Regions from separate parts of the Clostridium aromativorans genome, predicted to be linked through region 3. Evidence: riboswitches for the same ligand, from Rfam matches in the RefSeq annotation. Region 3 holds a riboswitch; each other region holds the start of a gene.
What was found. Region 3 has a riboswitch for cobalamin ahead of LN736_RS01665 (cell wall-binding repeat-containing protein). Riboswitches for the same ligand answer to the same signal wherever they lie in the genome.

Region 1 (8,267 bases), on a different contig from region 3:
AATTTCCTATTTTATACCTTCTTATCACAATCCTACAGGCATTGTAATGTCTCCCGAAAATAGAGCAAAGTTGTATAATATACTTAAAGGTTATAATATACCTATAATTGAAGATGGTTTTAATGAGGAATTGAGATATTCAGGTGCCCATGTGCTTCCGATAGCTGCTATTGCAGGGAAGGGTAACAGTGTCATATACGTAGGAAGTTTTTCAAAAGTCTTGTTTCCAGGAATAAGGATAGGGTGGATATTGTCAGATAAGGTACTTACGGGATATTTGGAGAGTGTCAAGCGGGCAAGAAATATACATACTTCTTCTCTGGATCAAGCAATTTTTTATGACTATTTGCAAAGTGGAGATTTTAATAAATACATCAAAAAAGCTAGAAGAATATACAGGGAGAAATATGAATTTGCATTGAAATGTGCAAAGAATTATATACCCAATAGGGAAATACTTGGTGAAGGAGGAATGCATATTTTTATAAAACTAAAGGATATAAATTCCAGGCAACTTTTAGAAAAATGCTGCGAGAGGAATGTTATATTCACTCCTGGAGATATATTTTATGTAGATGACAAGGGACAGGACACTTTGAGACTTGGTTTTTCAAGGGTGAGCAGAGAAGATATAAAAAAAGGTTTTAGCATAATTGGAGAAGAAGCTAAAAAGTTAGGAGGTATATGATGAGAAAATTATCGGATAAAACGCTTTACAGTGGAAACTGGATTAAATTGGAGGAAATAACTTATGAGGGAAAGAAACATGAACAGCTGAAGTGGGAAAGTATAGAGAGAACCAATACTACAAACACAGTTGTAATAATAAGTAAAATGGTTCCATCCAATAGATATATACTTATAAAACAGTATAGACCTACTATAGATAATTATGTTATTGGATTCCCGGCTGGACTTGTGGAAAGTGGAAGTTTACCTGAAAATGCATTGAGAGAGTTAAAAGAGGAAACGGGGTATACAGGAAATGTAAAATCTGTAGGGATTTCTCTGTATTCCAATGCAGCACTGTTGACGGACAAAGTAAGAGTAGTAAAAGTTGAGATAGATGAGAATTTAGAGGAAAATAAGAAACCAAAACAGAATTTAGAAGCAGCAGAAGATATAGAAGTAATTGCCCTGAAAAAAGAAGAGATAAAAAAATTTTTTTTAAAAGAGCAGGCTAGGGGAATTGCTGTGGCCATGGGTCCATGGTATGCTTTTTTTGGAATGGAGAATATATAATCAAAATTGAATTGGGAGTTTGTTTGAAATATAATCACAATTATGATATATTTTTAACATGGACATATTATAATTTGAAATTGCAGGTGTAATTTATGGAAGATTGGCTTTTAAAAAAAGATGATTATATTCCACCAGAAGATAAAGATAAATTTATAGACAAAAGTATTTTTTCTATATTACATCTATTATCTCTTATTAAAAGAAATAATAGAAATGAAAATAATCTCTTATACAATTTAAATCCCATAGTGAAATTGTCTTTTACTATTTTAAATATAATATTTTTATCTTTGTCCAAAAGTTTTCACTATGTATTTTTAATGGATGTATATTTTCTGTTGTTATTAAGCCTTTTGAATATAAAAGAAATAAAGAGAATACTGATTTTAAGTACAGCTGTTCCGCTGTTCACTGCTGTAATGCTCATGCCTTCCATGGTTATGGGCAATACAAAAAACAGCATTTTGCTTATACTAAAGGTAGTTGGAACTATAATTTCCATAAATACTCTATCCTATACTACCAGTTGGCATGATATAATAAAAGCACTGAAAAAGTTTTTTGTGCCTGATATTTTTATCCTAGTATTTGATATAACCTTGAGATATATTTACATTTTAGGAGAATTTGCTCTAGATATGTTTTATTCTCTTAAACTGAGATCGGTTGGAAAGAACAGCAACAAATATTCTTCCATTTCAAAACTCATGGGAGGTTTGTTTTTAAAGTCCAAGGAAATGGGAGATGAAATGTATTATGCCATGGAATGTAGAGGATTTACAGGAGAATATATATCTCATGTGAAGTTCAAGTTTAAGTTTGTTGATTTCCTATATTCAATAGTAAATATTTTTATAATAGGCATGTATTTTTACATAGCTAGGATGAGGTTAGGATGATAGAATTTAAGGATGTATCTTTTAAATATAAAGATGAAGAGGTGCTCAAGAGTATAAATGTTAAAATAGAACAGGGAGATTCAATAGCACTTATAGGTGCCAATGGCAGTGGAAAGTCAACTTTCTTAAAGTTATTGAATGGGATGATATTTCCTATGAGTGGAAGTTACTATTTTAATAATATACAGATATCTAGGAGTAAATTGGAGGATAGTAGTTTTTCTAAAAAGTTTCACAAAAAAATGGGATTTGTATTTCAAAACTCTGATGCGCAGCTTTTCTGTTCCAATGTATATGAAGAAGTGGCCTTTGGCCCAAGACAAATGGGAATGGACGAGGCTGAAGTAGAAAGAAGAGTGGAAGATTGTTTAAAACTCTTGAATGTAAAAAATTTACAAGACAAAGAGCCATATAACATAAGTGGAGGGGAAAAAAAGAGGGTGGCCATAGCTGCTGTACTTGCTCTTAACCCGGAAGTGCTGGTTTTAGACGAGCCTATGAGTGGCATAGATCCGAAGGGTAAAAAGTTTTTAAATAATTTGTTTATAGAGTTAAATAAGGCAGGAAAGACCATAATATGTTCTACACATGATTTTGAATATGTAAAGGGGCTTTTTAAACGTGTACTGGTATTTTCAGAAGATCATCATATAATAAGAGATGATGTTTATAATAAGGTAATTGAGGATAATGATTTTTTGATAAAATATAATATCAAGTAATCAGTTGACATGGAAAGTGGAATATAATAAACTTAAAACTATAATATAAAATAGATTCTAGGTGCCTTATATATAGGTGAAAAGGGAATGCGGTTAGAATCCGTAACAGCCCCCGCTACTGTATTTGATTATGAATTTTGACTTTTAACTTTAAAAGTAAGAGCTCAAAATAAATATGGATCATAAGCCAGGAGACCTGCCTAGTAGTTGTTTTTGCTTTCGGAGGGAAAGAACTTTTAGTATGTTTAATCTTTCAGTGTAAGCTGAATTTTTATGTTAAAAGCGATGAGCTCTAGAACTCATCGCTTTTTATTTAAATATATATTTTAATAAAAATAAATTTTTATTTTATTTAACAGGTTTAGAGGAGTGGTTATGATGGCGAAAATTATGATCCAGGGAACGGGTTCTTCTGTGGGTAAAAGTATAATTGTCTCTGCTCTTTGTAGGATATTTAAACAGGATGGATATTCAGTATGTCCATTCAAATCTCAAAATATGTCGTTAAATTCCTATATAACTCTGGATGGCAAAGAGATGGGGCGTGCCCAGGTGCTTCAGGCTTATGCTGCAGGACTGCAGCCTGAGGCTTATATGAATCCAATATTGTTGAAACCAACTTCGGATAAAAAATGTCAGATAATAGTAAATGGCAGGGTATATGGTAACAGCACTGCCATGGAATATCACAACATGAAGCTGGAATTTAGGGACATGCTTAGAAATCATTTTAAAAAAATGGAAGAAAGTTTTGAAATAATAGTGATGGAGGGCGCAGGAAGTCCTGCAGAAATAAACTTAAGAGATAGAGATATCGTGAATATGGGCATGGCTGAGATAGTGGATGCACCGGTGATTTTAGCCGGTGATATAGACAAAGGAGGAGTATTTGCCTCTCTTGCAGGGACTATGCTGCTTTTTGATGAAGAGGAAAAGAAAAGAGTTAAAGGTACAATAATAAATAAATTTAGAGGGGATATAGATATACTAAAACCCGGTCTTAATATGTTGGAAGATATTATTAAAGTTCCCTGCATAGGAGTTATACCATATTTTAATCTGGCACTGGAAGATGAAGATGGAGCTGTGGAATTTAACAGGAAGGTTACAGCACCTATAGATATAGCTGTAATAAAATTGCCCCATATTTCTAATTTCACAGATTTGGATGCACTGAAAAGTGAAGAGGATGTTTCAGTGAGATTCATAACTTCTGTAGAAGAATTTGGGAACCCTGATTTACTTATAATTCCGGGCAGCAAAAATACTATAGAAGATTTGATAAAAATTAGAAAGTGTGGACTTGAAGCCTGTATTAAAAAATACAGTGAAAGCGGAATTGTAATAGGGGTTTGTGGAGGCTATCAAATACTTGGAAAGACCATAAGCGATCCATATAAAACAGAAACTGATATGGGAGAAGTAGAGGGAATGGATCTTCTGGATATAGAAACTGTATTTGAAAAAGAAAAAGTAACCACAAGGATAAAGGCCATAAGCAATATTGATTTCCCTTTTATAAAAGGAAATGGATCCTTAGAAAGAAGAAAATTGGATGTCTATGGATATGAAATTCATATGGGCATATGCAAATATGGTGAAAATGCAAAGCCGCTGTTTAGATTTACGGAGAAAAATGGAGAAAAAGTCAATATAGAAGATGGAGCTGTAAACACAAGACAAAATGTATTTGGAACTTATATACACGGCGTTTTTGATGCCATTGATTTCAGAGAATATATTTTAAATAAAATAAGACAAAATAAAGGCTTGAGTTATAAAAAGTCCAAAGTATATGAAGATCTTAGGGAAGGCGAGATAGAAAAACTTGCTGGTATAGTGAGAAAAAATCTTGACATAGATAAGATATATGCCATTATGAGTGTAAATAGATAATGGATACAAAGCTTGTACAGTTACTTACAGTAATATTAGAATGGGGGGATTGATTTGTCTATTTCCCTTATAAGTATAAATATGATAGATCTTTTTGCAGCAGTTATAGTGGATTGGATATTTGGGGATCCACATTGGTTTCCGCATCCCGTTATATATATAGGGAAACTTATATCCTATTTAGAAAAAAGAGGAAGAAAATTTTGCAGGAAAAATGGTACTTTAAAAGCTTTTGGGGGTTTGATAGTTTTAGTAGTGGGAGCTGTAAGCTTTTTGGTTCCATTTGCTGTGCTTATGCTTCTTGGAAAGCATATGGTTTTATATCATATAGTAAATGTATTTATTATGTGGACAACTATTTCCGCCAAATGTCTAGCTGTGGAAGCTAAAAAGGTATATTATTCATTGAAGGAAGAGAATATTGAGGATGCAAGATTAAAGCTTTCCTATATAGTGGGTAGGGATACATCTAACTTAAACAGTGAGGAGATAATAAGGGCAGATGTGGAAACGGTGGCAGAAAACACTTCCGATGGAGTTATAGCCCCGCTTATATATGCAGCCGTACTGGGAGCACCTTTTGCTATGCTCTATAAAGGTATAAATACTATGGATTCAATGCTTGGTTATATGAATGAAAAGTATAGGTATATAGGATTTTTTCCCGCTAAGATAGATGATCTATTCAACTTTATACCTGCAAGAATTACGGGATTGCTGATGTGCATATCATCTTTTATGATAAATGGCAGCCCAATGAAAGCTTTAAAGATTATGATAAGGGATAGAAAAAATCACAAGAGTCCAAATTGTGCTTATCCGGAAGCCGCCGCAGCAGGTGCCCTGGGAGTTCAGCTTGGCGGTACGAATGTTTATTTTGGTGAAATAGTGTATAAGCCTACTATAGGAGATAAGCTTACAACATTGAATTTTGAACACATAAAGCATTGTATAGATCTCATGTATTTTACAGAAATATTCATGGTGATTTTAATTGGAATAATACTGATTGTGCTGAATTTGAGCTATATTTAAAGATCAAGATTGGGATTAGGATGTGTTTATATGGAACATGGTGGAGATATATATACAGAAGGACTTTTGAAGGGAAAGGAGCTTTTGGATTTCAGCTCAAATATAAATCCTTTAGGCGTACCGGACAGTTTTAGAAAAAATATAGGTGAAGCACTGGAAAGTGTGGAAAAATATCCAGATGCTGAGTACAGAAAATTAAAGTGTAATATAAAGAGGTATTTGAAATTTTCAAAGAATTATTTTGGAAATTCTAGATATGATGGAGAAAATGTCATTGATGATAGAGATATAGTCTTGGGAAATGGGGCTGCTGAAATAATAGATCTGGCCATAAGCTGCTTTAAAAGTATATGTATAGTAGTGCCTTCTTTTATAGAGTATGAGAAAGACGCACTGAAATGGAAGTGCAGTATAAGCTATTCCAATTTGACAGAGAATATGGATTATGATTATCAGGATATTAAATCAAAGATTAAAGATGCGGAGGCTCTGATCTTGGGAAATCCCAATAATCCCAATGGTGTGATAATAGATAAGAGCAGATTTCATGAAATTGTAAATTTCTGCAGTGAAAACCACAGGACAATAATTATAGACGAAGCATTTGTGGAGTTTACAGGTAAAAGGAACTGTAGTTTTTTAGAGGAAATGGAACAGAACAGATGTATTTTTGTCGTGAGGGCGCTTACAAAATTTTTTGCACTACCTGGAATAAGAATGGGTTATGGGCTCTGTAGAGACAGGAAATTGATGGATAAAATAAGAGCTAAACAAAATCCCTGGAATATAAATTGTTTTGCAGAGACGGCAGGTAAATACGTATTGAGGGATAAATCTTATATGGACAGCTCTCTTGAATGGATTGAAAATGAAAGAAAATTTATGATGGACAATTTGAGTAAAATTCACATAATAGAAAAAGTATATGATACATTCAGTAATTTTATACTTTGCAGAATACAGGGTGTGAACTGTGAAGAACTTTATAAAAGATGTCTGGAGAAGGGTATACTCATAAGAAAATGCAGCAATTTTAAAGGTCTGGACTGCAGATTTATAAGACTGGCAATAAAGGATAGAGCTAAAAATCAAAAGCTGATAAACCTGCTGAAAAAGATTTAGCTGGAGGAGAAGATAGAGAAGTGAATAAAAACCTGTTGAAGAATAATTCAAATATGCTCATTGCTCTACTGCCGTCGGAAATAAAAGTTATAGTAATAGGCGGAGGAAGAGCAGCTTATATAAAGTCAAGGACTTTTGCACTGAAAGGATGCAGGGTATACGTGCTTTCACCGGAGTTTATCCAGGAATTTTATCATATGAAAGATAATTTGAATGTCGATATAATTCCGGGTTTATATCAAAAAAAATATATAGAGGATAAACACATTGTGGTCATTGCCACCAGTGATAGAGAATTAAATGAGGTTATAGGAAGGCATTGCAGGGAGTTGTGTAAAATTTATTTAGATGCCTCAGAACCTGAAAATGGCAGCTGTATTATCCCATGTCAGAGGAATACTGAAAATATTTCCCTGGGAATTAATACTATGGGAGTAGGTGTGTCTCCTATGACTTCGAGGTTTATTGCAGATGAGGTAGTAAAATATTTGAAGGACTATGATGATTTTGTGAAGTTTACCTCTAAAGTGAGAAACAATATGGGAAATATGGAATATAGAGAAAAAGTCATGAGATTTGTGTGTACGGAGGATTTTTACTTTTTCTACAGAAAAGGGAAATCTTCTATGATAATGAAGATGTTTTTTGGGTAAATGATGATTCGTTTTTGTAGGGGGTGATATCATTTGGAGTTTAAGATTGCAACTCGAAAGAGCAAACTGGCTCAACTTCAGACTGAAATAGTCATGGGTATATTGAAAAGAAATTTTAATGCTGAATGTCAAAAAATACTTGTAGAAACTACTGGAGATAAAAGACTTGACATAGCTTTAAATAAAATAGGAGGAAAGGGGCTGTTTCTAAAAGAAATTGAGCTGGCACTTTTGAAGGGCAAGGCGGATGCAGCAGTTCACAGCATGAAGGATGTTCCCTTCGACATTCCCGGTGAGTTTGAAATAGCGGCTGTACTAGAAAGAAAAGATGTAAGAGATGCTTTTATTTCGGCAGGTAATGTACATTTTGAAGAACTGCCCGAAGGCTCAAAAATTGGTACAAGCAGTAATAGAAGGGCTGCCCAGATAAAACTTTTAAGACCTGATTTGGAGATAGTTGCTATAAGAGGCAATATACAGACCAGGATAAAAAAGATAAAAGAACAGGATTTGCAGGGAATAGTTGTAGCTGCAGCAGGTATTAAGAGATTAAAACTTGAAAAATTAGTAACAGATTATTTTCCAATAGAAGAATTGATACCTGCCATTGGGCAGGGAGCTCTGGGGGTGGAAATAAAAAAGAACAGCCAGCACAAAGATTTTTTTGTGAATTTAAATGATAGGAGTACGAGAAT
Region 2 (8,267 bases), on a different contig from region 3:
TTTTGGTTTTTACCCTGAATTTACAGTGGTGGATTATCTGAAATATGTTGCAGCTTTGAAAGGACTCACCAAAAACCATACAAAAATAAAAATAGATGAACTGCTTCAGATTCTTACTCTAGCCGAAGTGAGGAAAAAGAAAATCTCCAAGCTCTCCGGAGGTATGAAAAGACGTGTAGGTATTGCACAGGCTCTTTTGAATGATCCGGAGGTGCTGATTCTGGATGAACCCACCAGCGGTCTTGATCCGGGAGAACGTGTGAAATTCCGCAAATTTATTTCTGAATTTTCCAGGGATCGAATTGTACTTATTTCCACCCATATTGTCTCCGATGTGGAATACATTGCCACCTGCAATGCCATCATGAAAGATGGAAAGATAATTTCAAAGGGAACTACGGATGAACTTGTGAAAACTGTTGAAGGCAAAGTATGGGAGAGCATAATACCTCCTGAACGACTTCCCTATTATGAAGGAGCTGTCCGTATTGTAAATATATTAAATGAAAAAGATGGAAATCTTTTCATCAGGTATTTGTCGGATGCCCCGGATATACCTGATTCAAAACAGGCCGTACCGCGGCTGGAGGATCTGTATCTATGGCTGTTTCCACAAGAGGAAACAAGAAAGGAGAAGATTTGACATGAGTATTTTTTATTTGGAATTGAAAAGGGTTCTGAAAACCCGTTCCACCTGGATTTTGCTGATAGCGGCCATTTTAATTTCTGGAGCCCTGGCCTATTTTCCCATATCCTTTGTCAATTACAATTATGTAAACGAGAATGGAAACAATGTTACAGTTTCAGGAATAAAAGCCGTACAGCTTATGAAGAAAACTACAGTTGAAGGGGATATCACACCGGATAAAATACAGAAGGCAGTTAAAAATTACCAGGAGGTTGCAAAGAAGTACGGAAGTATTTATAAGGATAATATTCCCCAGGACGTCCTTAATAAAAAAATACTTCCATTTCAACATATAATAAACAGGTTAGAGAATGTATATGCAGATCCACAGACCAAGACACCTGTGGATTTAAGCAAAATTTCTCCCGGGGAAGCGGCAGAAAATTTCTATAAAAAATACACCTGGCAAATAAAAAATAGAGCCATTCAGCCTTCAGCCCAGAAAAAAGCTCTTGCCCTCTATGAAAAAGTGGATAAGCCCTTCAAATTCACCTATGGTTTTGGCAGCAGCGATGCGGGAAGTTACCTCATCATCTTGCTCTTCTTGCTGGTGTTTTTATGTACGTTTATTACTGCCCCTATATTTTCTGCAGAATATCAGACAGGAGCGGACAATATACTCAGGTGTACCAAATACGGAAGGACGAAACTTGCTGTATCCAAGATAATTTCTGTTGTTCTGATCTGCGGCATAACCTCTGCGGTATGTATTTCCATTTTCCTTTTGGTTGAAAACAGTGTATTTGGGTGGGAAAGTTTAAAAACTTCAATTCAAAGTGTGGAAACCATCTGCCTTCCTGCTATAAATGTAGGTCAATTTGAGATGATCACTGCAGCTGCAGGTCTGCTTACACTTCTTGCCACTGTCAGCTTTACACTGTTTCTGTCTGCAAAATGTAGAAATACAGTGAATTCCATGATAATAGCCATTGTGTTCTGTCTGCTGCCTCTCATACTTTCCTCTATTTCAGGAAGCAATGCAGTGAACTGGCTGAGGATGATTCTGCCCTCTGGAGGAGTAGGTCTTGGAAACAGTTTCGGCATTAGCCTTGTAGAACTTAAATTTCTCACATTGGGATCTTACAGTTTTTGGTCGCCCTATGTAATGATCACCGCATCGGCTGCTGCCGTTCCGTTGTTTTTAATTCTTACAGTTTTATCCTATTGCAGGCATGAAGTGGCTTGAATTGAAGAAAAGGCTTTCTTGTAAAATTGATATTTTTGTTACTGCAAATATAAAGATATATGTGTTATAATTAAAAATATTAATAGATATTTAAAGAGATGATTTTTTACAATTAAAAAGGTTAAAAGTTACAGGTTTTAAAAAATTAATAGGGAAAGCGGTAAAAATCCGCTGCAGCCCCCGCTACTGTAAATAGGGATGAAATCATATATATTTGCCACTGGAAATATTTTTCCGGGAAGGTATTGAGATTAAAATGAACTATGAGCCAGGAGACCTGCCTGTAAATTTTTTGATAAATAAGCCTTCGGAGGGAAGTGGTTGTTTATATATGAATTTTGTTTGTATATAACCATAGCAGAAAAGGCTATGGTTTTTTGCTTTGGATTGCAGCAAGATTCTGACAAGAAGGCATCAAGGAAAACTAGATAACACCAGCTATCAAAAGTCAATAGGAAGAGAGGAATGGAATATGAAAAAGACAAAAATATTTTTATTGGTATTGGTTATTGTAATGGTTACATCTGTATTTGCCGGATGCGGCAAAAGTGTTAATAGTGAAAATGGCAGCAGCAATCAAGTCGATACGGAACAGAAAAAAATTAAATCGGCGTCTGAATATGGCGTGACACTTAATAAAACCAGTGTAGTATTTACAGATGCCAGAGGGAAAAAAGTAACTATAAAAAAGAATCCCAAAAGAGTTGTCTGCCTGTATAATTCTTATCTTGATATTTGGGACAGCTGCGGTGGAAAAGTAATAGGAAGAGTTCAAGAAGCTGAAGAAAAGCCTGTTAAAAATGCCGAATCTGCCCAGGTTGTTGGAACTCCAGGGTCTCCAAGTTTGGAGAAGATATTGGCACTGAAGCCGGATTTGGTCATAGCAACTGACGAGTTCAAAAATCAGGCAGCAATGGTACCGGTGTTGGAACAAAATAATATTCAAGTTATCGCTTTAGCTAATACCTATTTAAAGGATTATTATATGACACTGAGACTTTTTAGTGGAATTACCGGAAGAGAGGATTTGTATAAAGAACATATTGATGAGGTAAAGAAAAATGTAGATAAAATAATAACAGAAACTCCAAAGGATAAAAAATATAAGGTTTTAATAATATTTGCCACGGCCAAAGATATTACAGTCAGAAACTCCCATTCAATGTTGGGGGAAATGCTTAAAGATCTGCATACAGTGAACATATCGGATGCAGAGGCAAATTCATCTGAGGCAAAGGTATTTAGCATGGAAAAGATAATACAGGAGAATCCGGATTTTATATTTGTACAGACTATGGGAAGTGACAAAGAAAAGATAATGGAAAAGCTAAAGGAAGATGTGGAGGATAATCCGGCATGGAATTCTCTTTCTGCTGTGAAGAACAAAAGGTATATAATTCTTCCTAAAGATTTATATTTGTACAAGCCAAATGCAAGGTATGCCGAAGCTTATGAAGGATTGGCAAAGATACTTTATCCCCATGTATTCAACAAAACAAATTAAAAAAGCCCGCAGTTTTGATATGAAGGATATAAGGCTTTTTGACTGGAACAATTAATACTGAGGAGAATAGAAAATGGTTAAGGGCAATATAACAACTCAAAGGATTGGAAAAAGATTTATTTTATTGATTTTTATAGTTGTATCTATTATCAGTTTTTTTGTAAGTGTAGGGAATGGAGCCGTAAATATAGGTCCCAAAGAAATAGTGAATGCGGTATTCTTTGAAAAATCCACAGTAAATTATCAGATAATATGGAATGTCAGACTGCCCAGAACCATAGTGGCTGCTCTTGTTGGAACCTGCCTTGCACTGTCGGGATCCATACTGCAGGGTGTTATGAGAAATCCATTGGCGGGACCGAATATTATAGGAGTTTCCTCCGGAGCAGGACTTATGACACTGATAATTCTCATACTTTTTCCGGATTTTTATCATCTGGCACCTTTGGGGGCATTTGCAGGTGCACTGATGGCTACTCTTTTTATATATTTTTTAGCCTGGAGAGAAGGAGTAGCACCAACAAGACTGATATTAGCCGGAGTTGCCGTCTCTTCTCTGTTGGGAGCAGGGACAAATGCACTTATGACATTTTATCCAAACAAAGTGGCGGGAATTATAGGGTTTATGGTAGGAGGGCTTTCGTCAACTACATGGAAGCAGGTAAATACCTTATTTCCCTATGCCTCTGTGGGTATTATTCTACTTTTACTGATGCCCAACAAATTGAACATATTGATGATGGGGGATGAAGTAGCTACAAGTCTTGGATTGAATGTAGAAAGAACCAGGTTTGTCTTTATCGTGATCTCCTCCCTGCTGGCCGGAAGTGCAGTAAGTGTTGTAGGCCTTCTTGGATTTGTAGGACTTATAGTACCGCATATGACGAGGCTGTTTATTGGTTCGGATTACAGATATTTGCTTCCATCGGTTATTTTTACAGGGGCTGCTATGGTCATGCTGTGTGACACCCTTGCGAGAGTGATGTTTGCACCTATGGAGATACCTGTGGGAATTATAATGTCAGCTCTGGGAGCTCCTTTTTTTCTGTATTTGCTTAGGAGAAAGAGAGGGTATTGATATGGAATTGAAAGTTGAAAATCTAAAAGTGAATTATGGAAATAAGATAGTTGTAAAAGACATCAGTTTTGATATACATTCTGGAGAAATAGTTACAATTATAGGGCCCAATGGCTCCGGAAAATCAACTTTAATTAAGGCTGTAGGCAGATGTTTAAAACCTGCAGGAGGTAATGTATATTTAGATGGAACTGATATCAGAAATATGAATACCAGGGCCGTTGCACAGAAGTTGTCCATACTTCCGCAGATGAAAAACATAGCCTCAGATATATCTGTGGAAGAACTGGTGTCCTACGGCAGATATCCGCATTTGAAATTCAGAAGAAGACTTGACAGAGAAGATATGGATATAATAGATTGGGCACTGGAGAAAACCGGACTTGTCCCCTTGAGACAGAGGTTTGTTACAACCTTGTCCGGAGGAGAAGAGCAGAGAGCGTGGCTGGCCATGTGTCTGGCTCAGAGGCCTGAAGTACTTTTGCTGGATGAACCCACTACATTTCTTGATATATCCTATCAGATGGAAATTCTGGAATTAATAAAGGAATTAAACGAGACACTGGGCTTAACTGTGATCATGGTTCTGCATGATTTGAACCAAGCTGCAAGATATTCAGATACAATTGTTGTTATAAAGGATGGTAAGCTGTGGGACATGGGAATGCCGTATAAAATAATAAAAAAGGAATTGCTAAGAAAAGTTTTTGGAATAGAAGCTGACATATATGAGGATAAGATAAATAAATGTCCATTTTTTATTCCTAAAAATGTTATTATTTAAGTTGGAATGAGCCTTTTATACACTTTTAAATAAACCCATAGGGCATTTATTAAAAGCAATGTTCCTGTAATGAAAAATACATATCTGATGCCTAAACAGGCAGATACTTGTCCTCCTAAAATCGAACCTCCAAACACTCCCAGGTATTGGGCAGAAATATTAAATCCGAAAATTCTACCAGTGAGAAAGTCTGGAGTGATTTTTTTGATCATTACATTTACAGAAGGATTAAGCCCTCCCATTACCAATCCAAGTAAAAACCTGAGTCCCATAAGCTGCCAGGGATCTTTTACAAATGCCTGTGGTATGAAAATCAATCCAGCGGCTATAAGTGATGTCAACATGATCTTATGGGTTCCAATTTTATCTGAAAGTTTTCCAAGCCTTGGGGCAGCGATTATATTTGCAAGACCTGAGGCTGAAAATGCCATTCCGGCAATCAATGCCACATGATTCATATTATGGGATAATTGAGTGACATATATCGTTATAATTGGCTCAGCAGAATATAACGACATAGTTAATATAAAAGATGTCACAAACATTATAGCAGTTAAATTTTTGTAGGGTATGCTGTCCCATACTTCCTTGATCTTCAATATTTTATTATTTTGACGGGTGAAAGATTCCTTTACAAATAAAGCCGTTATAATGAATGCAATCAGAAGTAGTGCACCTGTTATAAAAAATACATTTTTAGGGCCAAAGTTTTCTTCTATGAAACCGCCGATTACCGGTCCAAGTAAGGAACCTGCTATATTCGCCGTTGAAAGTGTACCTAGAGCCCAACCTGCATGTTCATTGTCCGTCTGAGTTGCAATCAATGTAGTGCAAGCCGTACTATAACCAGTTATAACGCCTTGCAGCAGCCTCAATCCTATAAGTTCATATACATTATGCACAAATCCCATGCTTCCTATAACTATTGCCATGCCGAGACTTGCGCGAAGGAGCATTGGTTTTCGACCGAATTTATCGGCAGCATGACCCCAGATTGGTGAAAAAATAGCTGATATTATAAAAGTAGCACCAAATGCAATTCCTGAAAACTGTTCAATTAAAGAGGTATTGTAAATACCCAAATTTCCTATATATAGAGGTAATACAGGAGCAATTTGACTCATTCCTATACCTGTCACAAACATTCCAAACCAGCAGACAACCAGATTTTTTTTCCACAATTCCATATAAATATTACCCTTTCTTTTCGTGCTATATGATATAATAATAAACTATAATTTATAATTTATCAAATAGTAGTATAGTTTAAAGTTGATAAACCTTCATAGTAATGCTAAACTATGCTTATCCAGACGTGTAACAAGTATCTATCTCCGATTTTAAGAAGTTGGAGTATTAGCAATGGTAGCGTTCGGATAAATAAACGTATGGGGAGAGATATTTATGCAAAAAAGGAACCTAACCGGCGAAAAGATAATTAAGGCTGCTTTTGCATTGGCTGAGGAGATCGGCTTTGATAGAGTTACTTTTCAAAAAATTGCAGATAAACTGCATATAAAATATCCATCTTTATATAATCATTTTGATAATATGGATGCTCTTAAAACAGAGATGACAGTATATGTTATTCGCATATTGAATTTTAAATTAATGCAGGGACTGGTAGGTAAAAGTGGAGAGGATGCAATCAGGCAATTTGCCCATATTTATCGGGATTTTGCTTTTGAAAACAGGGAGGCTTATAAACTTTTCATGAATATTCCCAGCACGAAAAATAAAGAAATAAATTGTATGGCAAGAGAAACCATGAGCATTATTAAAAGCATTTTAAATTTTTATATAGATGATAGGGTGATTTTAGTCCATAAAAGTCGTGAATTAAGAAGTATTTTGCATGGATTTGTATCATTGACTTTTCTTGGATATTTTCAGCATAAACCTGATGTAGAAGTAGAAGACAGCTTTGAATTTATGATAGATGATTTTATTTTTTCTATCGAAAACGGCAAATCACCAGATTGTAATTGATGGTATCATTTGGATTTATGACACTGAATGGTATAATTAATTTAGAACAGTAAAATTATTATGTTTTACATTCAATATTGATGGTGAGGTAAAGTCAATGTACAGATTATTGCTGGTAGAGGATGACAGTGCCCTTGCAGCGGGAATAGAGTTTACTTTAAAAGATGAAGGATATGAAGTCCTAACAGTGTCAACAGTTAAAGATACAAAGAAAATAATGGAGGATAAAGAGTTCCATCTTATTATTCTAGATATAAATCTGCCTGATGGAAGCGGGTATGATCTGTGTAAATACATAAGGAGCAAAAGTGACGTTCCCATAGTGTTTCTGACTGCTCTTGACGAGGAAGTAAATATTGTGCTTGGTTTGGAAATTGGTGGAGATGACTATATAACCAAACCATTTGGGGTGAGAGAGCTTTTGTCTAGAATAAAGGCTATAATAAGAAGAAATTATAAAAGGGAACCTTCAGGCAGCATGTTTCAGAGCGGAAATATAACAGTAGACACTACAAGCGCTCTGGTGAAAAAGGGAGACAAAAAGGTGATGCTTACAGCACAGGAGTATAAGCTGCTTCTTATATTTTTAAATAACCCTGAAGTTCTCATGAAGAGGGATGAGATATTAAACGGCCTTATTGAAGGTGAAAAATCCTTTTTTGACGAGAATACACTGTCGGTCTATATAAGGAGAATAAGAGAAAAAATAGAAGATAATCCAAGGGAACCCCAGTATATAGTTACACAGAGAGGTATGGGTTATATATGGAATAAAAAGGTCAACAAGGAGTAATTGATATGAGAAGATATTTTATAAATCCCGAGCTCAGGAGAAGTACGACAATTCTCTTGATTTTAAATGTGTTTTTTATGACGGCTGTGCTTTTAAATTTAAAAATGTATCATTATAATCTCAAGCAGGATTATGTACTAACTTTTGGAGCCGTAACCGAAAGGATATACAGGAATAATCCTGAAATTGCCAGGGAAATAATACCTGTTATTACAGCTGGGGCGGATGAAGAAGAGGCTCAAAAG
Region 3 (8,267 bases):
TGCCTGTTTATTTGAAATAGTGCTGGTATATACGTTCTGAGCCTTGATCGCAAGCGCAAATATAACAGCGCATACCACAACAGCAGATACAATTATTATATACTTTTTCTTTTTATTCTTCATTAATTTCATCTCCCTTTTTAGTATTCATGTAACTTATAATCAATCTCCTATTATAGCGCTGAAGCACCGGTAAAAACCTCTTGTAAAATATAACTGAAAACACAAAAGAGCTGATTCCATGGAGAATATCAAAAGTCAATCCCGAAGCATAAGCAGCTAAAATTGAGCCTAAGTTTATAGGTTTTACGAAAGCCAATATATACTGAATGTTCATAATCCAGTCAAACATAAAGCCAAACAAAAAACACAGAATTGAGAATTTAAAAGTTGAAATTTTTCTGCCGCTCTTCCCCAATATCCCTGAAATGATTCCCACAAGCCCCCAGGAAAACATCTGCCAGGGAGTCCAGGGTCCCTGACCAAAAAATATATTGGATAAAAATGCAGTAGTGCTTCCAATTAAAAATCCCTCATAAGATCCAAATACAAAGCCAGAAATTGCCACTAAAAAAGTAACCGGTTGTATATTTGGAGCAGCAGCAAATACTATTCTGGAAACAGCTGCAAATGCACTTAAAGTAGCTATTATAGCAATTTCCTTAGTACCTGAGTGACTTTTTTCAAAATAGAAATAACTCATAAAAAGTATTGCAAAAACACTCACAGTGCATATAAGTGAAACTCCTGTTTGAAAATTACTTCTAACCGTAAGTGCCATTAGCACTATGATTATAAGAGAAGTAACTACAATAATAAATTTTTTCATATTGAACACCTTTCAATGGCTTCTTCCAGGGTAAATATACTATCATCCTTATCCCTCAACAATTTGTTCATGGAAGTTGTATAAAATATTCCATCTCCCAATACCTGCCTCTTATTTCCGTCTGCCACAATTCTCCCATTGAACATAATCATGTATCTTCTGCAAAAATTACTGGCAAAATCTGTATCATGAGTCACCAAAATAATGGAAGTACCCTTTCTATTGAGATTTTGAAGTAATTTCCCCAATTTGTTTTTAAGTCCACTCTCAAGGCCTCTCGTTGGCTCATCCAGTAGAATCATATCAGGCTGTAATACAAGTATGGAGGCTATGGCTACCCTCTGACGCTGACCGCCGCTTAAATCCCTTGGGTTTTTATCCTTCAGATCATATATTTCAAGTTCTTTTAAAACGCTATTCACTATTTTCTCATCATATATCCCATAATTGTCCATGGTAAATTTAACTTCTTCGTAAACACTGTCCTTTGACAAATAATCATTGGGATTTTGAGATATATATCCTATATGTCTGGCTATCTGCCTTATATCCATTTTCGAAGTATCTTCTCCATAGAGCCTTATGATGCCTTCATGCTCCACAAGTCCCAGAATAGTTTTTAAGAGAGTGCTTTTTCCGGCACCGTTGGCTCCCAATATTGCAATAAATTCACCATTTTCCACAGTAAAATTTATATCTCTCAAAACTTGTTTAGAGCCATATTTACAATTTAATTTGTTTACAGAAATCACTTCTTTGTCATTATTCTGGAATTCAGCAGCAGCAACTTCATTTCCTGATTTTACATTCAATGAGCTGTTTAGAATTTCCACCCGGGCGTCTTTAAAATTTTGCGGCATTTTATTAAAATTCATTTTTTTAAAGAACTTGAGATAATCGGGCATAAACATAAATTGTCTTTTATTACAATTATAATAAAAATCTCTCTTATCTTCAAATAACTCCAAAGTCCCATCATTCATGATAGCTATGGAATCCACAGTATCAAACCACCTGTTCACTCTCTGCTCTATGACTATTATGGTTATTCCGAGTTCTTCATTTATTTTTTTAGTTATATTCAGCATTTCTTCTGCAGAAGAGGGATCCAGCTGTGAAGTTGGTTCATCCAGTATTATACAATCCGGCATATATACAAGGGCAGAGGCCACTGCCACTTTCTGTTTTTCCCCTCCTGACAGGGAAGCAATATCTCTATCAGCAAGATGAAGTATTCCCGAAAATTGAAGTGCCTCATAAACTCTCCTCTTGATCACATCTTCATCCACTCCTATATTCTCCAGTCCAAATGCTACTTCCCTGTGGACTCTATTCATCATAAGCTGTTTTTCAGGATCTTGAAATACCATGGTTACCTTTTCTGCTCTTTCCCTATGGCTCATATCTTTTAAATATTTTCCACCTATTTTTATTTCCCCGCCTATGGTACCGCCATAAAAATTAGGTACTGTACCAACTATTGCCCTGGCAAGAGTCGATTTTCCAGATCCCGATCTTCCTGCTATTAACAGAAAATCATTTTTTTCTAACTGTAAATTTATATTTTTTAAAGACCTCTCTTTTTCCATAGGATAAGTAAAATTCAAATCCTTAATCTCTATATATGCCATACTTTTTCTCCTCGCCGTTCAATATTACAGTTAATGAAATAGCTACTATAAAGGCAAAAATTACAGCTATTCCGATGTTGATGAAATTCACAATGGTTACACCATCGTATATGTTAAATTGCACCCATCCTTTAAACTGTGCTGTTCCATAAAATATAATAAGGGCAGTACTCAAAGCTATTATCTCCCAGTCCCTCGCTTTAAATTTCTGCCTTTCATAGACACTTCTGCTTCCGCTTAAAAATCCTCTGACATAGGCTGCCTCACCTATGTTAAAAGAGCCTTCCATGGAATCCTCAAGAAGTATGGACATCACAGGAATATAACTTGCAGCTTTTTCTCTGGCTTTTTTCTTGTCAAACATCACACCTCTTACCTCATATATTTCCTTTAAATTTCTAAATCTATCCTTCATACTGGGTATGAGCTTGAAACTTATCATGAGCATGAGAGTGGATTTGGGCATTATGGATGAAAAATAGGAAACTGCCCTGTCAGAATCAACCATAAGCTCGAGTATTATAAAAAGATAGATTACCGCCAGAAATTTAAGGGACATCACCAGGGCATATATAAACGCCTCCAGTGTAAATCTTCTATTAAACAGATAAAACAGTGTTGTTCTTCCGGAACTCACAAAGAGTACATTCAGCAAAATTATAAAAAAAGCAATTGGGAAAAAATAGTACAGTGCCGTTTTGAATTTGTGCTTTTCACTGCAAAACACCGCAATAAACAGGATAAAGACATATACAGATGACAGTATCACCGGGTTGTCGTTGGAAAATATTATTACCATCATGGACATGAAAACCACAGAAGCGGTCAGCACGTGGTACTGTTTAAAATCAATGAAATACCTGGATTTTTCTTCATCTTTATAAGTCATGGATATTCACTTCCTTGTCAGCTGTTTAAAGAATGGCCGCAATCCCGAATAACAGCCATTCTTTAAGTATTCCCTAAAATGCTATTTTATTGTCATATGCTATTTGATAGATCACTGATTTTTATCTACAGTATTCATATCTGAATTACCCATATCTTCATAAGTCCAATCATGATAATCAAGTTTTATGATGTCTTTCGCTTTTGGCTTTATGGACTGAATACCTTCACTGGCGAATTCTTCATTTATATATATGAACCAACTGGTACCATGAGACCAATCTGGAGCAGATTCATTTAAATAACTCTGCCCATTAACGGATATAGAATTTATATAACCACTTCCCGCATCTATGTTGTCCACCATAGTTTCCAAATAATCCAATGCAATCTTACTAGTATCTATTTTGAAAATTTGTTTTTTTAAAAGAGTTGCTCCATTATTTTCAGTAAGCTCCAAGGTAAATGTCTCCTTATTTTCACCGTCATTATTAGTGGACTCTCCATTGAAATAACGAACCAGATCGTCCAAAATCACAGCTGGAACTACCGCAGTTCCGCCCAATGCAGTAATAATGGTTTTATCTGACATGTTCTCTTTTAAAAAGTCAGCTGTTTTCGAAGCAACAGTATTGTCAGTCAAAACAACAGGTGCAGATTCTGTAGCTGCAAGAGCTGAGCCGGAAAGCGCATCTGCAAACTCATCCCCATTGGGTCCATTTCCCCTTGCCACATACACATTGCTAAAGTTAAGATCAGATTTAAAATTCTGAAGCACGGCCAGATTTGTATCAAACCTGGTGGCGCCTCCAAGTCTTACAGCATTTGTAAGAGAAGATTCCAGATTGCTGGATATAACCCCAGTGCCGCCTATTATGTACGTTTTTTCTATATTTCTGTTTTTCAAGTAATTTTTCACTACCTGAGGAAGAACATCGCTCTGTGACAGCAATATGGGCATTCCCTTTTTAGCAGCTATTGAAGCTATCGAAAGGCTGTCAGCATAGCCGTTTCCAGATGCAACTACAATATTGCTGACATTTTCCAATTCTTCTGCTATTTTCACAGAGGTCTCATATCTATCTTGTCCACCTAATCTTTTCACAGCGCTGACACCAATATCTTTTAGCTGTGATTCCACATTATCAGATAAAGAGCCTGTCCCCCCAATCACAAATGCCCTATCCACTTTGAGCCTTTTAAGCTCTTTTATAGTTTCATCACTTAGCGAGTCCTGTCTTGAAAGTATTATAGGAGCATTATATTTTTTTGCAAGAGGTGCTGCACAGAGTGCATCTGCATAGCCATATCCCTGAGCTATAACAGCAGTAGCCGCACCATATTTCCATCCCTCCTGACTTATTTTTAGAGACGTTTCTATTCTGTCCTCTCCCCAAAGCCTGTTTTCATTTGCAGTTGTACTCATATTGCCGGCACTGCTTGAATCCGCATATACATTTCCAGTAAATCCGGATAAAGCAATGCCAATTACAAACAAAAGCATGACAATCTTGCCGATAATTTTTTTCATACCTTCCATATCATAATCCCTCCCCTAAATCAAGTGATTCTTAGGTTCAGGTGGAGTTTGCTAATAATGAATACTTTTTCTCCACCTGAACCTTACAAGAACTTATCCAGCCGCGTAGCAGTGCTTATCTCCCACTTTAAGAAGTTGGAAGTATTAGCAATGGTAGCGTTCGGATAAAAGATCAAATCAATTCCAATAATAAAAGGACCCCTAAGGATCCCACTATTTACATTCAATTATAGCTGCTTATATATATTTTGACACTAAAAAACAATTTAATAAAATGCATCATGTTTCCCTCCGAAAAAATCAACAAAATGTCAGGCAGGCTTCCTGGCTCAGACTCATCTTACTCCCTTATCTTCCCAGATATATTACCAGTGATACAAACAAGGTTTCATCCTCCATACAGTAGCGGTGGGACTGCAGTATTTTCTATACTTTTCCTTTTAAATATTTAAAACATCACCTAACATCAAATATTAAATTTTACAAATCATCTGTTGCTCTTACCGTTAAGTATAAGATATAAATTTTATTCAGTCAATATATTCAGTTAAATAGAAGTCGTAAAAGAGAAATGGATTACACTTTATTTTAATAACCGCAATTAAATCTATTTTCAAATTCACTTATCAGTTCATCTCTAAATTTCGGATGCGCAATTTTTATAAGCTCTCTAGCTCTTTCCTTTAACGATTTACCTCTAAGCTGTGCAATTCCATATTCTGTCACTACATAATGCACATCATTTCTTGAAGTAGTAATTGCTGATCCCTTGCTTAAGAAAGGCACTATCCTTGATACCGTACCTTTTTTTGCAGTAGATGGTATAGCTATAATTGATTTACCATCCTTAGCCATACTAGCTCCTCTCATGAAATCAATTTGTCCTCCAACTCCACTTATCTGCTTTAATCCCACACTTTCAGCAGTTATTTGTCCCATCAGATCCATTTCCACACAGGAATTTATGCACACCATTTTATAATTTTTCATAATAACCATGGGCTCATTCACATAATCCACAGAGTCGGATTCAACCATGGCATTGTCATTTACAAAATCATATAATTTCTTAGTACCCATCAGAAAAGTCACAACTAGCTTTCCTGGATGGAGAGTCTTTTTCTTGTTTGTTATTACTCCAGACTCAACTAAATCCACAATCCCATCAGATATCATCTCAGAATGTATTCCCAGATCTTTTTTATCTTTTAGAAATGAAAGTACAGCATCGGGAATAGCTCCTATTCCAAGCTGAAGGGTTGACCCATCTTCTATTAAAGAAGCACAATATTTCCCTATTTTCTTTTCTACATCTCCTATTTTAGAAGGTGCCATTTCAACCACAGGATGTGTATTTTCAACTATACACTCTATATCAGAAATATGTATGAAACAATCTCCAAGAACTCTTGGCATATTTTCATTGACTTCTGCAATAACAATTTTAGCGCATTCTGTTGCTGGCTTTATAAAATCATTGGAAATTCCAAAACTACAGAAGCCGTGATTATCCGGTTTACTTACCTGTATCAACGATACATCTAAAGGGATATATCCTTCCTTAAAAAGCCTTGGCATTTCATGAAAAAAGCATGGAACATAGTCTGCTCTTCCCGAATTGACAGCATTTCTTACACCTTTACTTACAAACAACGAATTATAATGAATATATTCCTCAGTACCTTCTTGTGCGTACTTACCTTCAGATCTAGGCAGCATACTGTACAAATTTAAATTCTTGTATTTCTCTTTGTTCTTTACCAAAGCATCAAGAAGCACTAAAGGCTCTGCACATCCAGTTCCAAAAACTACATTATCACCTGATTTGATTTTAGATACAGCTTCATCTGCACTTACCAATTTACTCTTATATAAATTTTCCAATTTTGTAGAGATCATTTTAAAACCACCTTTCAAAAAATTTTATAAAATTAGGGATAAGTAAATTTCCACTCAATCCCAGGGATCTCTTGATCTACTCTGCACAATAAAAAAGAGAATCCAAAAGGATCTTCTTTCATATTTTAAATAAACCTGAATGTTAAAAATATCACTTACTACTGGATATTAAATTTTTATAAATTATTTATTGCCTTACTTTTAAGTATAAGATATAAATTTTATTCAGTCAATAGATATTCAAGCATAGATTTTTATCTATAAACACTACTTTCCTTAATTTCTATGTGATATCTTCCAATAATATTTTACCGGAAACCAATTTGGAAAGGGATATATCCCTGATATTTGTCAAATTACTATTGATAAAATTATTTTGAGCCATTTTTTTATACAGCTTTGAAATTAATCTATTAAACTTTATAATTACATTACCAGGTGGAACAATAACAGGTATATTCCTCAATTCCGTGAGAGAAATATATTTCTGGCTGTTTCCCGTTATTCTAGTCTTTATGTAATTCTTCATTCTATCCGAGGACAGATACATAAAAATAAACTCTGCCATCTCTTTATTTGATGATGTCTTTATAAGCCCTACATTTTTTATGGTGTAATCTATACATTCGTCTTGAACAAGCAGTGTGTTTCCTATACTTCCAATCATCGTTATTAAAATATCAAGCTTTTCTACCCTGCTTCTTATATTAATTCTTTTGAAATCCTCCTTAGATATAAAATTAACATTTTTAAATTCTATGCTATTGTTTTTTATATTCCTGGAAGTTATAAGTTTATATCCTGCTTCTTCCTTTTTAGGGGACTCATGGGTTCCGTCTGTTACAGGAACTATATCTTTCATTTTTTCTATTCTCCAGCACCCAGGTATATTCCCCAATTCACTTTTTCTGAATTCATCCTGACTAAAAGGTATAAAATCCACAAAACAATATTGAAAAATAGCATTTGCCATTTCATTAATAACTTTGTTCATCTGATTATTCAATTTAATTTTATTATCTAATGAAGAAAGAATAAAAGCAATTTTTTTCTGCTGATCCATAGGCGGTATATATATTTCTAAATTCTCAATTGCTTTCTTGGTAAGAGTTGTTCTAACACTGCCTTTCATGACCATGGAAATTAATAAATTCTGCGTTTTATCCCACATCAAAAAATATTTCAAAAAAATAGGATCAATAATATTCTTTTTTACTCTTATTACAGAAACATGTTGATTTACCATACCTCCTATTATATCTTCAGGTACCAGTGTGAATCTCAAAGAAGAACTTAATCTCATATTGATCAATATATCCCCTTTTTCCAGCTTTACACTTTTGATTCTCTCTGCCGCACTATATTCAATAAATGAAAGTCCCTCATAAATAAATATACCATCGCCTATATTATGGCTTCTTACAAAAGGTACTACAGATTCTTTACAAATTTCTTCAGTAATTTTTACAGATGAGCCTCT
Region 4 (7,770 bases), on a different contig from region 3:
TACATTCCGGCGGCATTGGCTTGCCAAAATAATATCCTTGAATTTTATTACAATTTTCCTCCTCTAGATATCGAATCTGTTCTTCCATCTCCACACCCTCTGCTACCACTTCTAACTTCATCTTATGGGCAAGTTTTATTATCTCTCCAGTTATAATGTTTTCATAAGCTCCCTTGCATATACCATCTATAAAAGTTTTGTCAATTTTAAGAGTATTTATGGGAATGCTCTTTAAATAGTTTAAAGAAGAATATCCACTTCCAAAATCATCTAGTGCTACTCTAACTCCCATATTTTTAAGTTCAGTTATCACTCTTAAACTCCAATCAAAGGACTCCATCATGACACTTTCTGTTATTTCTATTTCCAAATATTCAGGTTTTAAGCCTGTTTCTTCTAAAACATTTCTAACTGTATTGATAAAATTATCATTTTTAAGTTGTATTGTAGAAACATTTATGGATATGAAATCATAGGAATACCCCCTGTTTTTCCACAACTTATTTTGTCTGCACGCAGTTTTAAGGACCCACTCGCCTATAGGTACTATAAGTCCTGTCTCTTCTGCAAGGCTTATAAATTCCATAGGCATTATCCAGCCAAACTTAGAACTGTTCCACCTAATTAGGGCCTCAAATCCAACTACCCTTCTAGTTCTCATATCAACTTGGGGTTGATAATACAGTATAAATTCATTATCTTTTATTGCCTTTCTCAACCCTCTTTCCAATTCCGTTTTCCTTAAGATCTCATCATACATATATTTTTCAAATAATATATATGTATTTTTACCTATTAATTTAGCTCTATTTAATGCTATATCAACATTTCTAATCAACTTCGCAGCTTCTCCTCCATCTCTGGGGAAAATCGTTATGCCTATATTAACTGATACCAGGACTTCATTTCCATCAAAACTCCACAGTCCACTAATAGTATCAACTATATGTTGAGCCAAATCTTTTAATTCTATTCCACCATCTATTTTTTGCTTTAAGAGTAAAAATCCATCTCCACCCATCCTTGAAACTATTCCAATGTCCAATTTTTTTAAGGTGTTTCCTATTCTTTTTAACAATTTATCGCCGTATTCGTATCCAAAAATATCATTTATACTTTTAAAATTATTTAATTCAATTTGAAATATTGAAAAACTACTTTGTGAATACATTTTAATTTGCTTTTCAATTTTTTTCATAAAATAATTGAAATTATATAGTTCAGTTAGCCTATCATAATAAGCTATTTTCTCCACCTTTTTATATTTAAACTCCAGTTTAGTTAATACCATAAATTCATTGTAAAAAAAATTGATAATTTTTTTTATATTTTTCTTTGAGACAATAGAATACTTATTATTTATTAATTCAATTTTACTTAACTTTCCTACATAATCACTTTTGTTGCAATCTTCTTTAAAAAATATTGGATTTAAAAAAATTGTTGCAATATGTTTTTTATTTACAATTATAGGTATACCTATATAAATCAAGCCATTTTTATGTTTATAAACACCTATCTTATTTCGCCCATTAATCCGAGAAAGTATACGCTCCTCATATGTCACAAATTCTGGGTTAGGATATAAATGAGACTTAAAGGGGACATTAAACATGTCTCCATTAGTATATTTTACTAAACATGATATTCCTGTTATAGAAAAAAAACTTTCCATTAAATTTTCAAGTTCATTCATGTTTATTATATTCGGTAATCCATCTCCCATATTAACACCAACTTTCATCTATACTACATCTTTTCTTACCTGTAAATCCTATTTCAATAAATACTGCAACTGTGTTATCATATATGCTATATGCAACAATTTAACTAATTTATCCTGTAGAAAGCTTATTTTATTTTAAATACCCCATATCTATTATATGTTTTACAAAAAGTGCATATGATTATTTTGCAAATTATGGATTATCTTTTAATCAAATTTCATATTTTTCAATTTATCCTTAAACAGATCTCCCAATGTAATTTTATCACCAGAATCATTTAAATACTTTTTAAAATTCTCCTTAGGACTATCTACAGCTTCTTTTATACTAAGTGACATTCTATTGGCATCTGCATCTATGTTGAGTATTTTAACCTGTACTTCATCTCCTATATTTAAAACATCCGAAGGTTTTACAATATGATCCTGAGATATCTCAGATATATGTACAAACCCTTCCAATCCATCTTCAATTTCCACAAAAACACCTATATTTATAATTTTAGTTATAGTTCCCTTAACTATGTCATCTATTTTATATCTTTCATTTACTTTATCCCAGGGACTATTTCCCATGGCCTTCATAGAAAGTGAAATTCTATTTCTTTCTCTGTCAGTATCCATTACACAGACTTTAACACGTTCCCCCACTGATACTACTTCCGCAGGGTTTTTTATCCTCTTCCAGGAAAGTTGTGATATATGAACTAATCCCTCTACACCGCCTAAATCAACAAATGCTCCAAACCCCGTAATCCTGCTTACGATTCCCTCTATTTTATCACCTTTATGTATATTGTTCCATAACTGATCCGCTTTTTTTTCAAGTTCTAACTGCTCAACTTCCTTCCTTGACAGCACTATCTTATGCTTGTTTTTATCCAGTTCAATCACCTTTACGGCTAATGTCCTATTTAGAAAATCGTTCAGATTGTCTACATACTTTACTGACAGCTGAGATGCCGGTATAAAAGCTCTAAAGCCATATAATTCTGCCAATACTCCCCCTTTTACCACTTTCTTTACAATTACATCAAAGGCTTCTCCCTTTTTAAACGAATCTTCAACCTTATTCCAATTTCTTATTTCATCAGCCTTTATCTTCGAAAGCAGCAATCCATCTTCTCCATTATTTAAACTCATTATATATACGTATATTTCATCTCCAACTTTTAAAAGTTCTTCCATATTTATATTTTCTTCACTGCATATTTCATTTTTAGGCAGTATTCCATCCACCATATATCCAATACTTATTACAGCCTCTTTATCATTTACGGAAATCACTTTTCCCTTTACTATCTCTCCGTTTTTTACATTTCCCATAGTTGAATCAATTTGATCGATAACTTCATCCATTGAATTTACTTCCTTGTCACACGCCATTAAAATATCTCTCCTTTTCATTTATACTTACAGCCAACAGTTATATTTTATCACAAATAATGGCCCTAAGGTAATAATTTAAATATCCTTATAACTTCTATATCCCAAAATTGGATCTGCACTCTCCACTGCTTTTACAATGGCCTTTTCTACCACCTCAGCAGCTAAGAATCCAGCCACACTCAAATCCGACTTTACCTTTCCAGTAGCCATGGTAAATATAGTATCTCCATCAAACATGGAATGGGCAGGTCTTATTGCTCTTCCATATCCATCCTGGGCCATGGATGCCATCTTGTTCATTTCAGATTTTGTAAAGCTTCCATTGGTTACTACCACACCAATAGTGGTATTCCCACTAAACAGATTTTTTTTCTGGGAATACATTTTCATCATTATATTTTCGGTACCTGCGAAAGATTTTCCGTCCTTTCTCAATGCGCCTGCTATTATATTCCCACTTTTACTATCTATCACATCTCCAAGACAATTCACTGCAACTATCGCGCCAACTTTAAGCTCTCCCACTTGAAGAGCATAAGACCCAAGTCCCCCTTTCATTGCATATTCATCTCCCAGTATTTTACCTACAGTTGCTCCAGCTCCTGCACCTATATTTCCATTTTTACATAAATTAAATTCAGAATTTATACAGGCCTTATATCCCATGGATTTATCAGGTCTTATTTTGCAATCACCTATATCGAGATCAAATAGTACAGCCTCACATACTATAGGTACTTTTGTAACATTTACGTCAAATCCAATATCTCTCTCCTCCAAATACTGCATTACACCACCTGCTGCATCCAATCCAAAAGCACTTCCTCCTGCGAGAACCACTGCATGTATTCTATCTACTAAGTTAACAGGATTTAAAAGATCCGTCTCACGTGTACCTGGAGATCCTCCTCTTACGTCCACTCCAGCAGATGCACCCTTTTCACATATAACTACAGTACATCCTGTAGGTCCCTCTAAATTTTCAGCATTTCCTATTCTTATTTCATCTATACTATTGAATAAAATTTTTTTCATATCTACCTCCACACTATAAAACCCCAAGCCAGCAAAAGCTCAGGGTTAATTTCATATCTCATTTGATTAAAAAATAAACTTATTTATGTCTTATTTTAGTAACAGCAGTAACAACGGATACTGCAATAAGTACAGATAAAATCATTTCAGGTATTCCGTTTGTAAAAGCTACCGCCAATATCCCCTTTTTAGCCGCACTTAAACTTATATTCAATGCCTTTGAATAGGGCCCTAAGTATATAAGATATATCATTCCCAGCACACCTGCAGTGTTTATAAGTGAGCCAGCAGCAGCAGCTATTCCCACAGGCAAAAACCTGTTTTTCATCTTTATAGCCCTAAACACATAATAACTCCCTAATCCTATCAGTATTCTTGGTAGAACCGATACCAATGGATTCATAAACACAAAAGAAACAGGAGTAGGTGTAGTTATAGATTGAATTACACTGAATATACCAAAAATAAGCCCCACCATAGCGCCTACCAATGGTCCTTCCAAAATAGCACCTATTATAACAGGAACATGCATTATAGTAGCTTTCACCGGCGGAATAGGTATAAAACCCAATCCCGTTACACCAAGTACAATAGAAATTGCAGACAGCATGCCAATTACAGTAATCTGCCTAACACTGAGCTTTGACCATCCTTTAACTTGTCTTTCCATAAACCTTCTCCGTTGTTATTCATTACGATATAACACGGAACCTCCTTTATAAAATTTAGTTCAGTTTTTTAATAAATACTGACGACTTTATTTTATCACTTTTAACAAAAAATACAATAAATTAGTTAAAAAAAACACAATGTCTTTTAGTCCCTGTATATTGGGAATCCTTCTTTAAAATATTCTTCAGGATACAATAAATCCATTACCTTTTTTTTACTGCATTTCCCATCTTCCATAAATACATCAGGTATTCCACTCAAATTTACCCTTATGTTTTCCAGCGGAAATATATCACATATATTTTCTATACATTCAGCTGCAGAATTATTCTTCGATTTTTTTACATATTCCAATATATTATTTCCACTTAACCAACCTGATTCTCTGTACTCCTCATCGTAATTTATTACAGTGCATTTCAATTTATTTTTATCATTTCCAGATATAGAGGACATAAAAAAAGTTTTGACCATAATATCATCTAACGGCAGACTATAACCTGCAAAAACTATATGCTTTGCATTTTTCATAAGAAGCCCCATTTCAGTTTTAAGCTCTTCTAGTGTTGGCACACTTCTTTTCTTGGAAAGGCTCTGTATTATGAGAGTCATATCATAGGGGTAAGTTATCTGCCCACAATAGGGACATTCTATGGCTCCTCTCTTATATATTTTCTCTTTTTGCGTAGTATATCTCCAATTTTTCTGCAATGGTTTTAGAATAGATGGGCCAAAAATTTCTGTAGACAATCTATTCCATTTCTTCGCAAAACTAATTATTGATTTTCCACATTCAGGGCAAATTCTGGATCCAAACATACCATGTGGAAACAATATTTTTCCTATTCTTATTATCCTGGAAGGATAATTATAATCATTTATACCTTTGCACTGAGGTTCATCTGTAACATACCATATACCGGATTCATTGCCATCCAATTGAGCAGAAGAAATTTGAGTCCCAAAATCATCATACAGTTGCAATTTTAAACCATCTTTTAGTTTAACTGGATTTTGATTTTTCTCTTTATGGGCATTAAACAGATTCCAAAGAATTATAGGATCCCAATTAAAAGATATTATAGCATAGGAATAAAGGTAAAAACGTCTGGTATCCCTTCTATAGCCTCTGTTCTCAAATTCCTGAGCCTCTTCTATCATAAGTTCTGTAAGTATCTTTGCAAATTGATAATAAGGTTCCATTTTTTCTCTATCCGTATAACCAGGAGTATTTTGTATGCTAAATCTCTCCAATTCTTCAATAATCAAAATAAGACATCTTTTGGCTGCCTGAACTCTTTCCGCTCTCAAAAATTGTGTTTTCCCATGAAGAAAAGCATTAAATCCCATATTATTGTCAATAAGCTGATCGAGCATGGTAAAAAGCTCATGCATATTAAGTTTGTCATTAGTACTTATTATAGCTTCAAGGGCTTTTAAATCATATATCTTTGATATTTTAGTGTCTTTAATTAAATCTTCTACAATTAGTTTTTTAAAAGCATTGGATAATTTTTCATCTTTCCCATTTAAGAAAGAAAAATCCTTTTTACTAATTTTTAAAACAAGCCTCATCAACTCGTTAGTTGCATGAAGTCCTAAACTTTTAGTCGCACCAGCCCCCCAAAGTATAACGGTTTCAGGCCAATATTTTTCAGGCATGATTCATATCCTTCCTTTTTTTTAATTAATCAAGTGATCCTCATGATCATTTTTACAATATTATAACCTAATATTAAAATATTTAAAATACAAAAATGCACTTATTCATTCACAATAAGTGCATTTTTAAAGGGATTAGATATGTTTAAGTTAACACCAACATATATAAAAAGGGACTTCTGAAAGAAGTCCCTAATTACCATATTACAAAGCTCTGTTATTAAAAATAACATCAGCATCACAATTGATAAATCCTTCCCTCCGAAAGATTCTTATGCATACAGGTACAGGCAGGTCTCCTGACTATCGGCTCATCCTTTTTTTTCCTTCCCGGAACAATCCAGTGAAAAATTAAAATTGTCACCTCATACAGTAGCGGGGGCTGTAATGGTATTTCACCATATTCCCTTTTAATTATCATTTAAACCATATACCCTATTATTAAGTTATGCATTCATTATATACCTACCATTTATATACGTCAAGCAACTTTTTTTACACTTTTCCCAATCATATTGAGCAAATGACAGTTACTTTAATCCTTCTTCATAAGCCTGTATCATTTTCTTCACCATCTGTCCTCCGATGGATCCTGCCTCCCTGGATGTAATATCTCCATTATATCCATTTTTTAGACTTACTCCTACTTCTCTAGCTGCTTCCATTTTAAATCTATTGAGACCTTCCTTTGCCTCTGGAATCAAAGATTTATTTCCATTTCTTGCCATAGTGAATTCCTCCTTATTTCATATAGATTTTTTATTGAAGTATTTTATTGATTGTGTATTTAGAGTTTATGTAATTTAACGTTTTATAAACTATTAAATTAATAGCAAATATGAAAAAATCACTGAAATCTTGTTAAAAATTCCAGTGATTTTGGTTTTATTTAAATTATACCTGTTTAATTGCTCCCCTTTTCACTGCCACATTTATTATATTGAATAAGACCGCACCTACTACAGTATTTACAACAGCTGCAGGCAAAACTACACTTAAAAATAATGCTGTAAAGCTAGCTCCAAGTCCTACCGTAAACAAAACTACCGTTAAGAATGTAGTACCGCTTACTATCGTTCCAACTGCTGTAGCCAGTATTATATTTATCTGATTGCTTATTCTATCTCTAAAAGGCTTTATTAAGACAAACATCACATTTATAGTTATGAATTTATCAATTACATTGGCAAATTGCCCTCCTGGAAAAGTTGAAGTTGCTGCTGCTAATATTCCCGCTATAACACCTGAACAAACGCAGGTCTTGTAATCTTTATTAAATATAAGTA

Region 1: another riboswitch for cobalamin. It lies ahead of LN736_RS09380 (cobyric acid synthase); the one in region 3 lies ahead of LN736_RS01665 (cell wall-binding repeat-containing protein).
Region 2: another riboswitch for cobalamin. It lies ahead of LN736_RS13145 (ABC transporter substrate-binding protein); the one in region 3 lies ahead of LN736_RS01665 (cell wall-binding repeat-containing protein).
Region 4: another riboswitch for cobalamin. It lies ahead of LN736_RS08300 (hypothetical protein); the one in region 3 lies ahead of LN736_RS01665 (cell wall-binding repeat-containing protein).

Annotation. Positions count from the first base shown of each region.
Region 1 covers NZ_JAJJPB010000010.1:47,061-55,327, forward strand. Annotated here, with positions in the region: gene pdxR (MocR-like pyridoxine biosynthesis transcription factor PdxR) at 1-688, shown strand, start outside; gene LN736_RS09365 (NUDIX domain-containing protein) at 688-1,242, shown strand; gene LN736_RS09370 (energy-coupling factor transporter transmembrane component T) at 1,338-2,144, shown strand; gene LN736_RS09375 (energy-coupling factor ABC transporter ATP-binding protein) at 2,141-2,866, shown strand; cobalamin riboswitch at 2,909-3,084, shown strand; gene LN736_RS09380 (cobyric acid synthase) at 3,245-4,762, shown strand; gene cbiB (adenosylcobinamide-phosphate synthase CbiB) at 4,844-5,797, shown strand; gene LN736_RS09390 (pyridoxal phosphate-dependent aminotransferase) at 5,828-6,919, shown strand; gene LN736_RS09395 (NAD(P)-dependent oxidoreductase) at 6,940-7,572, shown strand; gene hemC (hydroxymethylbilane synthase) at 7,606-8,267, shown strand, end outside.
Region 2 covers NZ_JAJJPB010000018.1:44,223-52,489, reverse strand. Annotated here, with positions in the region: gene LN736_RS13155 (ABC transporter ATP-binding protein) at 1-643, shown strand, start outside; gene LN736_RS13150 (ABC transporter permease) at 645-1,874, shown strand; cobalamin riboswitch at 1,990-2,173, shown strand; gene LN736_RS13145 (ABC transporter substrate-binding protein) at 2,347-3,378, shown strand; gene LN736_RS13140 (FecCD family ABC transporter permease) at 3,452-4,456, shown strand; gene LN736_RS13135 (ABC transporter ATP-binding protein) at 4,458-5,240, shown strand; gene LN736_RS13130 (multidrug efflux MFS transporter) at 5,237-6,427, opposite strand; gene LN736_RS13125 (TetR/AcrR family transcriptional regulator) at 6,645-7,229, shown strand; gene LN736_RS13120 (response regulator transcription factor) at 7,327-8,022, shown strand; gene LN736_RS13115 (HAMP domain-containing sensor histidine kinase) at 8,028-8,267, shown strand, end outside.
Region 3 covers NZ_JAJJPB010000001.1:348,167-356,433, forward strand. Annotated here, with positions in the region: gene LN736_RS01645 (DUF4430 domain-containing protein) at 1-123, opposite strand, end outside; gene LN736_RS01650 (ECF transporter S component) at 113-829, opposite strand; gene LN736_RS01655 (ABC transporter ATP-binding protein) at 826-2,460, opposite strand; gene LN736_RS01660 (energy-coupling factor transporter transmembrane component T) at 2,441-3,349, opposite strand; gene LN736_RS01665 (cell wall-binding repeat-containing protein) at 3,461-4,888, opposite strand; cobalamin riboswitch at 5,186-5,367, opposite strand; gene LN736_RS01670 (acetyl-CoA hydrolase/transferase family protein) at 5,477-6,787, opposite strand; gene LN736_RS01675 (restriction endonuclease subunit S) at 7,071-8,267, opposite strand, start outside.
Region 4 covers NZ_JAJJPB010000008.1:46,304-54,073, reverse strand. Annotated here, with positions in the region: gene LN736_RS08320 (EAL domain-containing protein) at 1-1,744, opposite strand, end outside; gene rpsA (30S ribosomal protein S1) at 1,934-3,112, opposite strand; gene LN736_RS08310 (P1 family peptidase) at 3,191-4,150, opposite strand; gene LN736_RS08305 (ECF transporter S component) at 4,230-4,820, opposite strand; gene LN736_RS08300 (hypothetical protein) at 4,967-6,484, opposite strand; cobalamin riboswitch at 6,757-6,931, opposite strand; gene LN736_RS08295 (alpha/beta-type small acid-soluble spore protein) at 7,015-7,212, opposite strand; gene LN736_RS08290 (tryptophan transporter) at 7,379-7,770, opposite strand, start outside.